2 regions of the Virgibacillus sp. W0181 genome follow, and region 2 is predicted to be linked to the other one. Evidence: riboswitches for the same ligand, from Rfam matches in the RefSeq annotation. Region 2 holds a riboswitch; the other holds the start of a gene.
The links. A riboswitch is a leader RNA that binds a small molecule or an ion and turns the genes downstream of it on or off. The one in region 2 is predicted to bind thiamine pyrophosphate.
Positions count from the first base shown of each region.

Region 1: another riboswitch for thiamine pyrophosphate. It lies ahead of ACLIBG_RS04950 (ABC transporter substrate-binding protein); the one in region 2 lies ahead of tenA (thiaminase II).

Region 1 covers NZ_JBPYCR010000007.1:103,546-109,946, reverse strand. The annotation lists gene ACLIBG_RS04970 (LiaF transmembrane domain-containing protein) at 214-867, shown strand; gene ACLIBG_RS04965 (TetR/AcrR family transcriptional regulator) at 1,137-1,796, opposite strand; gene ACLIBG_RS04960 (ABC transporter permease) at 1,887-2,903, opposite strand; gene ACLIBG_RS04955 (ABC transporter ATP-binding protein) at 3,020-3,745, opposite strand; TPP riboswitch at 4,024-4,133, shown strand; gene ACLIBG_RS04950 (ABC transporter substrate-binding protein) at 4,464-5,477, shown strand; gene ACLIBG_RS04945 (thiamine-binding protein) at 5,872-6,159, shown strand; gene ACLIBG_RS04940 (ABC transporter permease) at 6,156-6,401, shown strand, end outside.
Region 2 covers NZ_JBPYCR010000009.1:33,691-40,091, forward strand. The annotation lists gene thiM (hydroxyethylthiazole kinase) at 1-523, opposite strand, end outside; gene thiD (bifunctional hydroxymethylpyrimidine kinase/phosphomethylpyrimidine kinase) at 520-1,326, opposite strand; gene tenA (thiaminase II) at 1,326-2,006, opposite strand; TPP riboswitch at 2,084-2,185, opposite strand; gene thiW (energy coupling factor transporter S component ThiW) at 2,188-2,691, opposite strand; TPP riboswitch at 2,997-3,105, opposite strand; gene ACLIBG_RS05710 (PadR family transcriptional regulator) at 3,717-4,040, shown strand; gene ACLIBG_RS05715 (permease prefix domain 1-containing protein) at 4,037-4,906, shown strand; gene ACLIBG_RS05720 (hypothetical protein) at 4,920-5,951, shown strand; gene ACLIBG_RS05725 (GNAT family N-acetyltransferase) at 6,154-6,401, shown strand, end outside.

The DNA of each region.
Region 1 (6,401 bases), on a different contig from region 2:
AATAGCGGGATTTCGATTGGTTACAGGAGGTCAGTCAAATTAAATTGTGGAACGATTGGGCTGTTGTGAATCGTTCCGGTCTTTTGGCCAACGTCTGTCGGTTATTACCAGAGGCACAAATCCCCCTTCTCAATCATAATAGACTACTAGTCAGCACTGCATTTATACTGTATGATAAAATCAGCTTTTAAAGAGAAAATGGAGGTATGGGGTATGCTAGGACGATTTTGGATCGGGTTGATTCTTATTTTGTTCGGTGTCGGTTTTTTATTACAGCAAGCGGATATGTGGGACTTTTTCAGTGTGTTTTCTACGTGGTGGCCGCTTATTCTAATTGGTGTTGGCATTATTCAATTAACAAATCGAGCGATATCCGGGCTTCTGGCTATAGGGATTGGTGGTTTATTCCTAGTTAACCAGTGGGTAGACGTTAATTTGCTCGCCTATTTATGGCCGCTCATTTTGATTCTTGTTGGTTTGGTATTTATTTTTTCGCGAAATAGCCATGTTAAAAATTCGCTTCATTCAGACCGGTCTATTCAATCTTTATCCCTATTTTCCGGAACAGAAATAAAAAGTCAATCACAACAGTTTGAAGGTGGGAATGTTACTGCTATATTTGGCGGTGCGGAAATCGATCTGCGAGATACAGCTATCTCAAGCTCAGGTGCTGCCCTGGATTTAACAGCTTTATTTGGCGGAATCGAGATTAGGGTTCCCGAAAATGTGCGCATTGAAGTTACTGGCATGCCCATCTTTGGTGGTTGGGAAAACAAAACGAGACAGACGGTTGATAAGGACGATAATCTTCCGCTGCTTCGGATTAAATGTGTCGCGGCTTTTGGTGGCGTCGAGATTAGAAATTAACACTTAATTATTCATAAGTGTTGATTTCCTATAACAAACTATATTCGATCCGCGTCCTCATTCGCACATGAGACTTATATGTGTCCAGCTTGTTTAGTTGCACGATTTAGCTGCTTCCATGGCTGTCTTTGTTTTCTCACATCCATGGAAGTGGACTCTTTCTAACCCTCATCGATAGTTCAATTCCCTTTTAAGACGACATTTACTTCTTAAGTATGTTTCACTTCTAGCGAGACGCTTGGGGGAAGTAGTAATCGTCTTTTTCTAAATTAATCCTTCCCAATTCCATTCATTATAAATGAAACGGTCCGTTTGATTTCAACTTCCTCATCCCAATCTATCGTTGGTTGTAGGATAAAACGACTAATGGTCAGTCCGAGAATGGTCGGTACAATCATGCGAACGATGCTTTCATTTGGTATATTCATCAGCTGGCCCTTTGCTTTAAAATGATCGATGGTTTTATTTAATGCAGGATAAACTTTTTCCGTAAATACTTTTTTTAAGGCTTCTTGGATTTCCGGGTGGAAGGCGAGCTCCTGTAACAGAATTTTTAATAACGGAATATTTGCTTCGGCAAATGCAAAGCGATTTTTTATAAAATGATATAAAACGTCATCAAATCGGTCATAAGTTTGTTGAAAAACTTCTTCGACAAATTGGTCGGCATAAAAAGGGGCGGAAAATTTAGTTAACCCTGGAATGACGATGGAAACGAGCAAGTCTTTTTTTGTTTTGTAGTGGCGGAAAATCGTTCCTTCTGCTACACCTGCTCGTTTTGCAATTTCACTTGTTGATGTTGCATGATAGCCCTTTTCGGCGATCAATTCGATTGCAGCCTCCACAATTTTTATTTGTTTTGGCGTCATATTTTCTGATTGCTCCATCGTTTCCAGCATATGTTTTAGTATGGAATCATCGGTTGCCATTTATATTTCCTCCTGTAAGTTAGTTACTCTTCAGCATGTGGCTGTGCAACTTTTATTATTTAGACCGCTTCAAGTAGTTAGTAATAGCCCCTATAATGGTCGATGTCGTTTTAACGCGATGATATTCAGTAAAATAAACAGGAATGAAAACCCCATTAACACGGCGATATCCAACATAACATAAGATAAATCTTGTCCGCGAATCATAATTTCTTTAAGTGCGTTTGCTCCGTATGTCAGTGGCATTACTTTTCCGATGGCATTAATCCATGCTATTGACTCGACATGGAACAAGCCGGCGAAAAATACTTGCGGGATAATTACTACCGGGATAAATTGAATCATTTGAAATTCGTTTTTTGAAAAAGCTGATAGCAGTGTTCCAAGGCTTAATGCAGTTATTGCCAATAAAAATGTGATGACGAGCACCGCAATAAATGACCCGCTCATGTAAAGGTCGAGAACATAGATCGAGAACCCCGCAATTATGATTGATTGTATAATAATGAATATGCCGAATCCACTTAAATAGCCGACAACAATTTCCCACCGCTTTAAAGGTGTTGCGAGCAGTCGTTCCAACGTCCCCTGTGTACGTTCGCGTAAGAAGGAAACGCCGCCAATTAAAAATACGAAAAAGAATACAAAATAACCTATAAGAACCGGCCCTGTCTGATCAAATAAGTTAAGATCGGATGATCCGTGGAAAAAATCGATGTCTCGACTGAATGGGCTTGGGTTCATTTGATCTGCTGCTCCGTTCATTACTTTTTGAACAGCTGATGTCGCTGTTGGGTCGCTTCCTTCCATCATAATATTCAAAGTCGAATTATCTACCATTACATGGGCATCGACAGTGCCGTTTTTTAATGCGTTTTCCGCTTCATTTTTCGTTAATGTTTTAATTGATGAGTCTTGATTTTCCAACGCCGTCTCCAGTTGATTTGGTACGTCCGTAACTGCAATGACAGGCTCATAAGGATCTAAATCCAACACAAGCCAGAGCAAGGTCATAACTAGCAATGGGGCAATCATCATTAGTGCAATGCTCCGCTTATCTCTAATAAATTGCTGAACAATTCGTTTAATAATTGCGCGTATACGCATGATTACCACCTCCAAAGTTAAATATTAATGTATTGTGATTGGTACGTTTCTGGTAGTGAGTAGTTGTTTTATCATGGCGCTTTGTTCATCGAAATACCATTTTGCCGATTATCATTTTAAACAGAGTAGCTGGCGCTTCCAAAGTATAAAAATGCCTCTTCCAAGGTTTTCGTGTTGCTCCGCTCTTTTAATTCTGTTGGACTTCCTTCTGCGGTTACATACCCATCCCGCAATAATGACAGTCGATCACATTTTGCTGCTTCATCCATGACATGTGTTGTTATTAATATGGTCGTCCCCTGCTTTTGAAGCTCCTTCAATTCCTCCCATATCGAGGCGCGCAAAACTGGATCTATTCCAACGGTAGGTTCATCAAGAACGAGCAGCTGCGGTTCATGTAACAGAGCAATAGCGAGGGACATGCGGCGCTTCATCCCACCAGAATAGTGTTCTACTTTTTTATCCAAATGTTCGGTTAGACCAACGATATTAGCTACTGCATGAATACGTTCTTTCTGTTTTGTCTTTCGTATTTTATAAATGTTGGCAAAAAAACTTAAATTTTCCCGACCGGTAAGTTCGCTGTATAGTGCATCTGATTGTGCCATGTAGCCAACGTTTTGCATTACGTTTAGTGATGGAATTTTTTCGTCATTAATACGTACCGTTCCAGCAGTTGCACCTAAAAGCCCAATAATAATTTTTACGAGTGTCGTTTTCCCTGAACCCGATGGACCAAGCAGCCCAAAAAGTTCTCCTTTAGAAACGGATAGATTGATTTCTTTTAAAACTGATTCCGTCTTAAAACTTTTTTGAATATTTCCGAGTGTAATAAATGACATGTTTACCCTCCTTGTTATTGAAGTTTTATTTTAATGAGTGATTACTCACTTTTTATTTTATATGATTCTTCCTATATTGTAAATAGTTCCATTTTATTTTTATTCATTTATGAAAAAGGTTTTTTTGGCATTGCACTGTCGTTCGTTCGGGTCCTGCCTACTGTCAACTCGCCCCCTATTTGCAACGAGGTCTATTTTATGGCATACTAGTTCTGTAATGCATTACATGTTCAAAAGACGTTTTGAGCATTTGGCTTATCGCCAAGTACAATTTTATAGCTTTTATGTGGGGGAGCTGGTTATGCTGGCTGAGATTGCATCCTTAAGATGCTAACCCTTTGAACCTGATCTGGTTGGTACCAGCGGAGGGAACATTTCATATGTATCTTAATGTGAATAACCGATGCGCTAAAGGCCGAACCTTTGGCGCATTTTTATTTTGTTCGGGAAAATATAATTCCATGACTTCTTCAATCCATTGATCAGTGTTCGGGTTAATATACGACTCACTTTGCCAAATTAAACATGACAATCAGCTAAAACTCTAGTGATCTATCATCGTTGTTTTTGTAGCAGGTGTTTGCATATTGGGCCATATCCGCAGCTTTTATACGGATTAGTTAGGTTGAGCTCAATGGCAGGTCTCATTGCTGGCAGATGAAGGAACAACTCCACATAAACGTGTAAACAGGTTGAAACATCATAAGGAGGAATACAGTTGAAAAAAGTTTATTCGTTTTTATTTATTTTTGTACTTGTATTGATGGCGGCGTGCGGGGATGATAATGAGAACACAAATGAATCGTCCGAAGACAATGCCGATAACGCTGAGCTAACACCGGTGAAATTTGCACTGGACTGGACACCGAATACGAACCATACGGGAATTTATGTTGCCAAAGAAAAAGGATATTTTGAGGAACAAGGATTGGATGTAGAGATTTTACTACCCGGAGAAGTAGGAGTTAATCAGCTGCTTGCTGCAGGGAAAGCGGATTTTGGGGTTAGCTACCAAGAAGGTTTAACGCAAGCACGTTCGGAGGGGTTGCCGATTGTTTCAGTTGCAGCAGTGATACAACATAATACTGCAGGCTATGCTTCACCAGTAGAAAAAGATATTACCGAGCCAAAAGATTTCGAAGGGAAAAAATTTGGTGCATACGGCTCTGATTTGGAAAAAGCGATGATGACAACATTGATGAATAATGATGGTGCAGATGTAGAAGAAGTTGACTTTATTACGACCGGTGATTCCGACTTTTTCGTCGCTGTAGAAAGGGACGTTGATTTCTCACTCGTTTATTACGGCTGGACTGGAATTGAAGCAGAGCTTAGAGGTGTAGATTTGAATATGGTTTATCTTGCCGATTATTCCGATAAGCTTGATTTCTATACGCCAATTCTAGCAACGAGCGAGGATATGATTGACGCAGACCCGGAAACAGTAAAAGCTTTTACTGCGGCTGCGGTGAAAGGATATGAATTTGCGATTGAAAACCCGGAAGAAGCTGCGCAAGTTTTAATTGATGCTGAGCCTGATTTGGATCCAGAATTAGTTAAAAGAAGTCAAGAATGGCTGTCACCTCGATACCAGGATGATGCGGAGCGTTTCGGTATTCAGGAACAGGAAAGATGGCAAAAGTTTGCTGACTTTCTACTAGACAATGAAATTATTGATGAAGCAGTAGATGTAGACAAAGCATTTACGAATGAATTTTTACCTGAAGATTAAACTGTTAAAGTCAGGTGAAATAAAAAATAATTTTTATTATAAGCTTGAATTGTGAAACGGGTTTTATAACGATTGTATAAATTGGATAGCGTGCTTGGCGGGTCATAAGAAAAGCGCAAGCGCCCTGCCTAGAAACGTAGCGACTGGACTGAAGCAACTAAGATAAAGGAATCACGATGAGCACCGCGAATCGATGATGACTTTCACCCGAGGGCATAAGGGCGACTAAGCCTCTGTCTAAAGCCAATCGGCAAGTCTTCTTTATCGCAAGGCGCTGCAGGAAGTCGCCTAGTTTCTGGGCGCTTAAGCTAGACAGCTATACACAATGTTATATACATTCTAATCTTATAAAGAAAAGCACGCTTGTCTCTTCATATATAAAGGTGGTGGTTAAATGGCTAATGCGTTGTTAAGCATTCAAATTATTCCTAAAGTAAACAATGAAGACGTCTATTCATTTGTTGATGAAGCAATTGCAGTAATAGACTCGGCAAATGTGACATTTGAGGTACATCCAATGGAAACGACGATGGAAGGTGAATTATCAGAGCTGTTGAAAATCGTCCAACAAATGAATGAAAAAATGGCAGAACTCGGTGCACCGGGGGTTATTTCACAAGTGAAAATTGCATATCAACCAGAGGGGATCTCGATGAATAAACTAACGGAGAAATATCAATGAAGAAAAGCATCTTCGTAAAAAGTTGGCGGCCGATTATTGCAATTATCCTTTTTATTGGATTATGGGAAGTAGCTACGCGTATTTTTTCTATTGAAGATTGGCTGCTTCCCGCCCCTTCTGATATTGTGCGGGAGGCTAAAGACGTTGTCCCAACATTCATGCCACATTTGACTTCCACCATTCAATTGTCTATTTCAGGTTTTTTGATTGGAACGACGGTTGGACTTGGTGTTGCAACGATC
Region 2 (6,401 bases):
GTAATTTTTTTCCGGTATGGATCAAGTCTGTCTCTCCAGTTACAACGGCAACTGTTTCATACGTTTTTGCGACTTGCTCCACAATTTGTTGTACATTCCCTGTTCCAACAGAGTCGACCCCTTTTGTTTCCCATGGGATGTTAACGAGGTGGGCCATTTCTCCAGCATTCCCTTTAATAACGGTAGGGCGTACATGAGACAATATTTCTTTCAACGCATCTGTACGAAATGGAGTGGCCGCTGCGCCAACAGGGTCAAGTACAATAGGAACACCCTTTTGATTAGCGGATTTTCCTGCCTTAATCATACTTTGCAGTTCATCCGCTGTTAATGTTCCGATATTAATTAACACCCCATCAGCGATGGCGGCCATTGAAGCTGCTTCTTCTTTCGCTTTTGCCATGACAGGTGAACCCCCAAAGGCAAGCAACCCATTTGCAGTAAAATTCATTACAACTTGATTTGTTAAATGGTGAATTAATGGGTTGTTTTTACGGACGTTTTTAATAACGTGCTCTTTCATTGGTTTACCTCCATTCCTCGAGTGGCCCAATGGTTTGTCGGGCCGCTACCATGCCCAATGGCAAAAGATTGCTCGATAGCTGCAGTGACATAGCGTTTCGCTTTCTGCACAGCTTCATGCAATGTGAATCCATGACTCAAATATGCTGTAATTGCAGCGGATAGGGTACAGCCAGTCCCATGGGTATTGTTTGTATCAATTCGATTGGCAACATAACGTTTGATTTGTTTCCCATCAAATAAAATATCGACCGCATCTCCATCTAAATGACCGCCTTTTACGAGTGCGGCCCCGGCCCCGAAGTGTTTTACAATGGTAATCGCTGCTGCCTGCATTTCATCCTCTGTTTGAATCGAATGTTCTGTTATGGCTTCCGCTTCCGGAATGTTTGGTGTGACGATCGTTGTTAAAGGTAAAAGCTGATCTCGCAAATACAGACGGGCATCCATGGCAATTAACGGATCGCCGCTTGTTGTCACCATGACCGGATCCATAACATATGGTGCAGCTACTTGAGTTATTTTCCGTTTTACTATTTTCATCATATCAATATTTGCTATCATTCCGGTTTTAAAAGCATGAACCGGTATATCTTTCCAAACGGAGTTCAGCTGTTGTTCGATCATGGAAAGCGGGAGATGATGGACATCCTGAACACCAGTTGTATTTTGCGCTACGACAGAAGTGATGACGGACATGCCATAGCTTTTTAATTCTTGAAAGGTTTTTAAATCAGCTTGAATTCCAGCACCTCCGGTTGGATCGGTGCCTGCAATGGTCAGTGCGCATGGAACGTGCCCCATTATACACCCACCTTATTTTCCAATGGCCATACTTCACACGTATAAGCCATTTCCCAGAAACTCAGCTCAAGAAGACAGCTTTTCCGAAATGCATCTTTAATTCTAGCGATTTCATCTGTGTTTGCTTTCTCAGCAATTCCATCTAGTTGTTTGCGCATTTCCAGTTCGACAATACCCGGATCTGCATAAAAAGAAATCCACTCGTAAAATGGGTGATCCTCTTGGGGGTTGTATGTCCTTATCAACTCTTTTCCAATGGCGAAATAGGTCCACGGACATGGAAGCAGAGCGGCAACTAATTCTCCGAGACTACCATTATAAGCGTGATACATCATATGTTTTACATAATGATCGGCGGTTGGTGGTAATGGGTACCTTTGCAACTCATCATAGCCAATTCCAATTACATCACAAAAATTGTTATGGGGATGTGCTTCACTATTTAATACAAAATCTATTTGTTTATTAAAAAAAGCAATTTCCTCACGGGACGAGGCTTTCGAAATGGCCACCCCATACAAATGCATAAACGCAGTCAAATATTCGTAATCTGCTTTGACATAATGAATGAGAGCTTCCTTTGGAACATCTCCTTTCCCAATGCCCTGAACAAATGGGTGTTTAAAAATTGCCTCAAATACATCATTATTCTCTTCTCGTAATTGTTTGGTAAACGTCATAAAAATAGCCTCCTTGTAGTGTTTAATGGAAGCTGCAAGGGGGGGAGGAAAGTAGAATGAAAGAGGGAGTGTAAGTATTATTCCTTCAGCTACTTTCCTTCGCTGGTATTAACCAGATCAGGTTCAAAGGGACAAAGGATCATCTCCTTATCTCAGCGTTAGCACCCCTAGCAGTTTCGTCTTATTTTGCTACATACATTTGCTGGTGTAAACCTTCTGTTTGCTTTATCCGGGCAACAATAAACAAGCCAATAAGCGATCCGGATATACTACTAACGAGAAATGGCGGTAAAAAGAACAAAGCGCCGAAAGAAGTTCCAATAAGCAGCTTTGCGAACGGTACGGAAAAGAGGGCCCCAATAATCCCGGTTCCAACTATTTCGCCAAAAGCAGCCCAACTTTTTCTGCCCATATTCTTATACAAATAACCTGCGAAAAAGGCACCGATCATACCACCGGGAAAAGCTAATAACGACCCAAGTCCGAGCATATTTCGGAGGAGTCCGATCATAAAAGCAATCAGAACAGCTGGACCTGGTCCCAGCATGACAGCAGCAATTACATTAACCGCATGCTGAACAGGATATGCTTTTGCAACGCCCGCGGGAAACCAGAGCATTTGTGAACCTAAAGTGCCAATTGCGATAAAAACAGCCATTGTTGTAAGTAATCGTGTACGATTCAAACGGTAATTTCACCTCTTCTCGGTAATTTCAAACAAATTCCAGTTCGTTGAAAATGAAAAAATTCGAGTAATTGGATCTGTACTCTCAAGGTGCTCTTTCAAGGTTAAGGAAAAGATGATTGGTTATAGAAGAGGGCTCACTTGAGATCAGTTTGTGACAACTAGACATCTTTTTACATTTACGCAATCTATTGATATCACTTCTGAGCTTCAAGTCATCAGCAGCTATTATTAATAATGGTCAAAAACATAAAAAGCCGGATCCGTAAATAAGGACCCAGCTTGGAAGGAACGATCGTCGTATTGCATCGTAATTACTACTTCCCTCCGCTGGTATTAACCAGATCAGGTCCTTAGAGTCGAAAAGACACACTTTTCTCTCAGCCCATTAATAGGGCACCCCTAGTAGATTTCTATGGAATAATTTTGTTTGTATACTCACCATACCAAATACGCTGTCTTTTGTCATGCTTAATTTAGGAAAAAGAGTCTGGTAGATTTTTTTAGGAGATAATTTCACCATTAATATAGTATCTATGACCGTTTTAAGATAACAACTCATGGAGGGAATTGTCGTATCTATATTCATTTTTTAAAAGATAAGAATGTATATAATTTTGTGCATAGCTGTCTAGCTTCGACGTACAGGAAGTTCTAGTGCAAATCTTTTCGGTGGGGCGAGCATTTATGCGCAGTCCCAGGCGGAGCCACAGGACGTGGCGTTCTAAGCCTGCTAGCCCAGAAACTAGGCGACTTCCTGCAGCGCCTTGCGATAAAGAAGACTTGCCGATTGGCTTAGACAGAGGCTTAGTCGCCCTTATGCCCTTGGGTGAAAGTCATCATCGATTCGCAATGCTCATCGTGATTCCTTTATCTTAGTTGCTTCAGTCCAGTCGCTATGTTTCTAGGCAGGGCGCTTGCGCTTTTCTTTATATCAGCATAGGCTTCATTTTTTTATGTTAATACATTGCAATGCGATGTGCATCGTATTACAATAGTAGGAAATATGCGTTGGGGGTGTACCCGTGGACAAGGAAATGATGAAGGGAAGTATTGATCTTTTATTGCTCTCATTAATCGAACAACGTGATTTGTATGGTTATGAAATGACAAAAATTTTGAAAAAGATAAGTGATGATACGTATGAAATGAGTGAAGGGACTTTATACGCTTCATTAAAACGAATGGAACGGAAGCAATGGATTCAATCGTATTGGAAAGAACTCGATAAGGGCAGACGAAAATATTATTATATAACGGATGATGGAAAGCAAGAGCTCGTTAATAAACAAAAAAACTGGGAATGGATGAATACAATTGTCCGCAAAAGCTCTGAGGGTCTCGTATGAGTGTGAAATTAGATGCTTTCGTCCAAGCGATCAGCGCACAAATCGATGGAACCAAAACGGAGAAAGCAGAAATACACGAGGAAATCCGTGATCACCTGGAGCTTTCCGTTGAACATTGGGTGCAGGAAGGGTACAACAGAAAAGAGGCAGAGCAGTTAGCAATTGACCAATTTGGCGCGTCAAAAAAGATCGGCACAGAAATTCAAGAAGCGATGTTCCCTTATCGGAAATTATTATTGCTTGTGCTTGCAATCTCGTCGGTATGCTATTCCGTGCTTTTCTATGTCACTCAGCTGTTTGTGGAAGGTGACGCGCTCATTGTCTGGCTGGTCATTTCGATGGCATCGAGCTCCATACTTTTTTTATTCGCTTATCAGGCATTCCCTGCAATGGATCGTAAAAGGTGGTTGAACAGCACGCTTATCATTCATGTGTTCGTCTATCTTCTTGGTTTTTCAGGGGTACAGTCTAATCAATTTATTTCCGTAATATTTTCTTTTGTAGCTTTATTTATAGTTCTGCTCGGTATTGTACTCGTATACCGGACGACGATTGTTGATTTTTCGTATCAACAAAATGATAAAAAACAAGTCAAATATTTGCATGTTTATAATATAACAATAGGGATAGCTTTAACTGGGATTACGTTATTTTTTTTATGGGCATTTTTAGCCTTTTCCGAAGGTTGGTTGATCGGGTATATGTTTATTTTTATTCCACTTGTTTGTTGGATTGCAGCGTACATTGTTCAGATCCAATTAGGGAAAAGAAATAAAGTGAAAAGTGCCTATATTGTAGCAGCACTACCATTATTACTTGTCGTTAGTATTGTTATTATCTTTTATATTCCGCGATTTTCGTTTTAAGGAGCCTGTATATATGAATAAAAAAGGACTCATTTTCATTTTATCTTCGGTAGGATTTATAACTGTTATATTAGCTGTCGTAGGCCTTGTTTTTAATAAATCCGAATATGAGAAGCAGCAAGGACTTACTGAAATATATGATGTTTCATCGGATAATACGATTGCCTATGTAGTTTTTGACGAAGGGAAGCCAGGAATTTATATACATGGAAAGGAAAACCCGGTTGTCGAACTGGATAATAAAAAAATGATTGGAGATCTTACTTTTTCTCCGGATGGCAGTACACTCGCTTATGTTGTAAGTGACAAGATCATAGAAGAGGAACAAAAATTGCAAAGTGTTGTTTATTTATTAGATATGGACACATTTGAGACAGAAGAATTGTTTAATGATCCTTCATTACTGACGGAAATCACCTTTGATCCGAAGAACAAAGATAGCTTGTTTTATTTGCGGGCTGCAACATTTGAAAATTACTCACCAATTGCTCGCGCAAATCCCCACAGTGTCGATGTTTTCAGTTATGATCTGAACAAAGAAAAACGTACAAGGTATACTACGAAAGACAGCTACTCCATGAATTCTTTAACTGTTTCAAGTTTCGAAAATGCCGTTTACGTCCAATTGCAAGACGACACGAACACAAAATCAGCGGAGGATATTTTTGCAGCAAAGCAGCGCATTTATAAGATCCCGCTTGATCAACCAGAAAACATGGTGACTCAAAGTAATAAAAATAGAAAAGTAGACATTTTTGATTTTGCTATTGTGCCAAACAAACCGGAAATGATTTTTCAATCAATCAGTAATGCACAAGAAGGAGGTACTTACGAATACGAATTATATAATTACAATTGGGAAACAGAAGAAGAGAAACAGTTGACGAATTTAGGTGAGTATACGAGTCGTCCAGTTATCAGCCCAAAAGGGGAGGTCGTTTATTTCATCGTTGATAAACAGTTCGCTAAAAGCGAGTCTGACTATCGGTTGTACCGGATGGATAGAAACGGCGAGAATATTAAAGAAATAGAACTTGATTATTAATAGCTTTAAATAGATGGCAATTTCAATGATGAATAAACAATGATTCAGATTCAGGATGTTTTGTAAATAAAGTGGTCACAGGCGGATTTGGAGAGTATGTAAAGTTCACATCAAATTGTAAACAGCAATTTTAGATGTGCTTTTTTCTGAAATCATGTAAAATACAGACGAAACATCATGATTCTTTAGGAGGCTTTTACCATTGGGAGAAATTAAACAATTAGATCGATCTGATTACGAGGAAATTTTTGCGCTACAACAATTTGCTTTCCAATATGAATTATCCGAAGAAGCATTGGAAAAAAAGCAAGCGGAAACGGACAGACATACTATTTGGGGCTGGATCGTCGATGGTAAGCTTGCGGGAAAACTACATCTGATTCCACTTACTGCTTACATAAATGGCGTTGAGTATGCAATGGGTGGTGTTGCTTCCGTAGCAACTTGGCC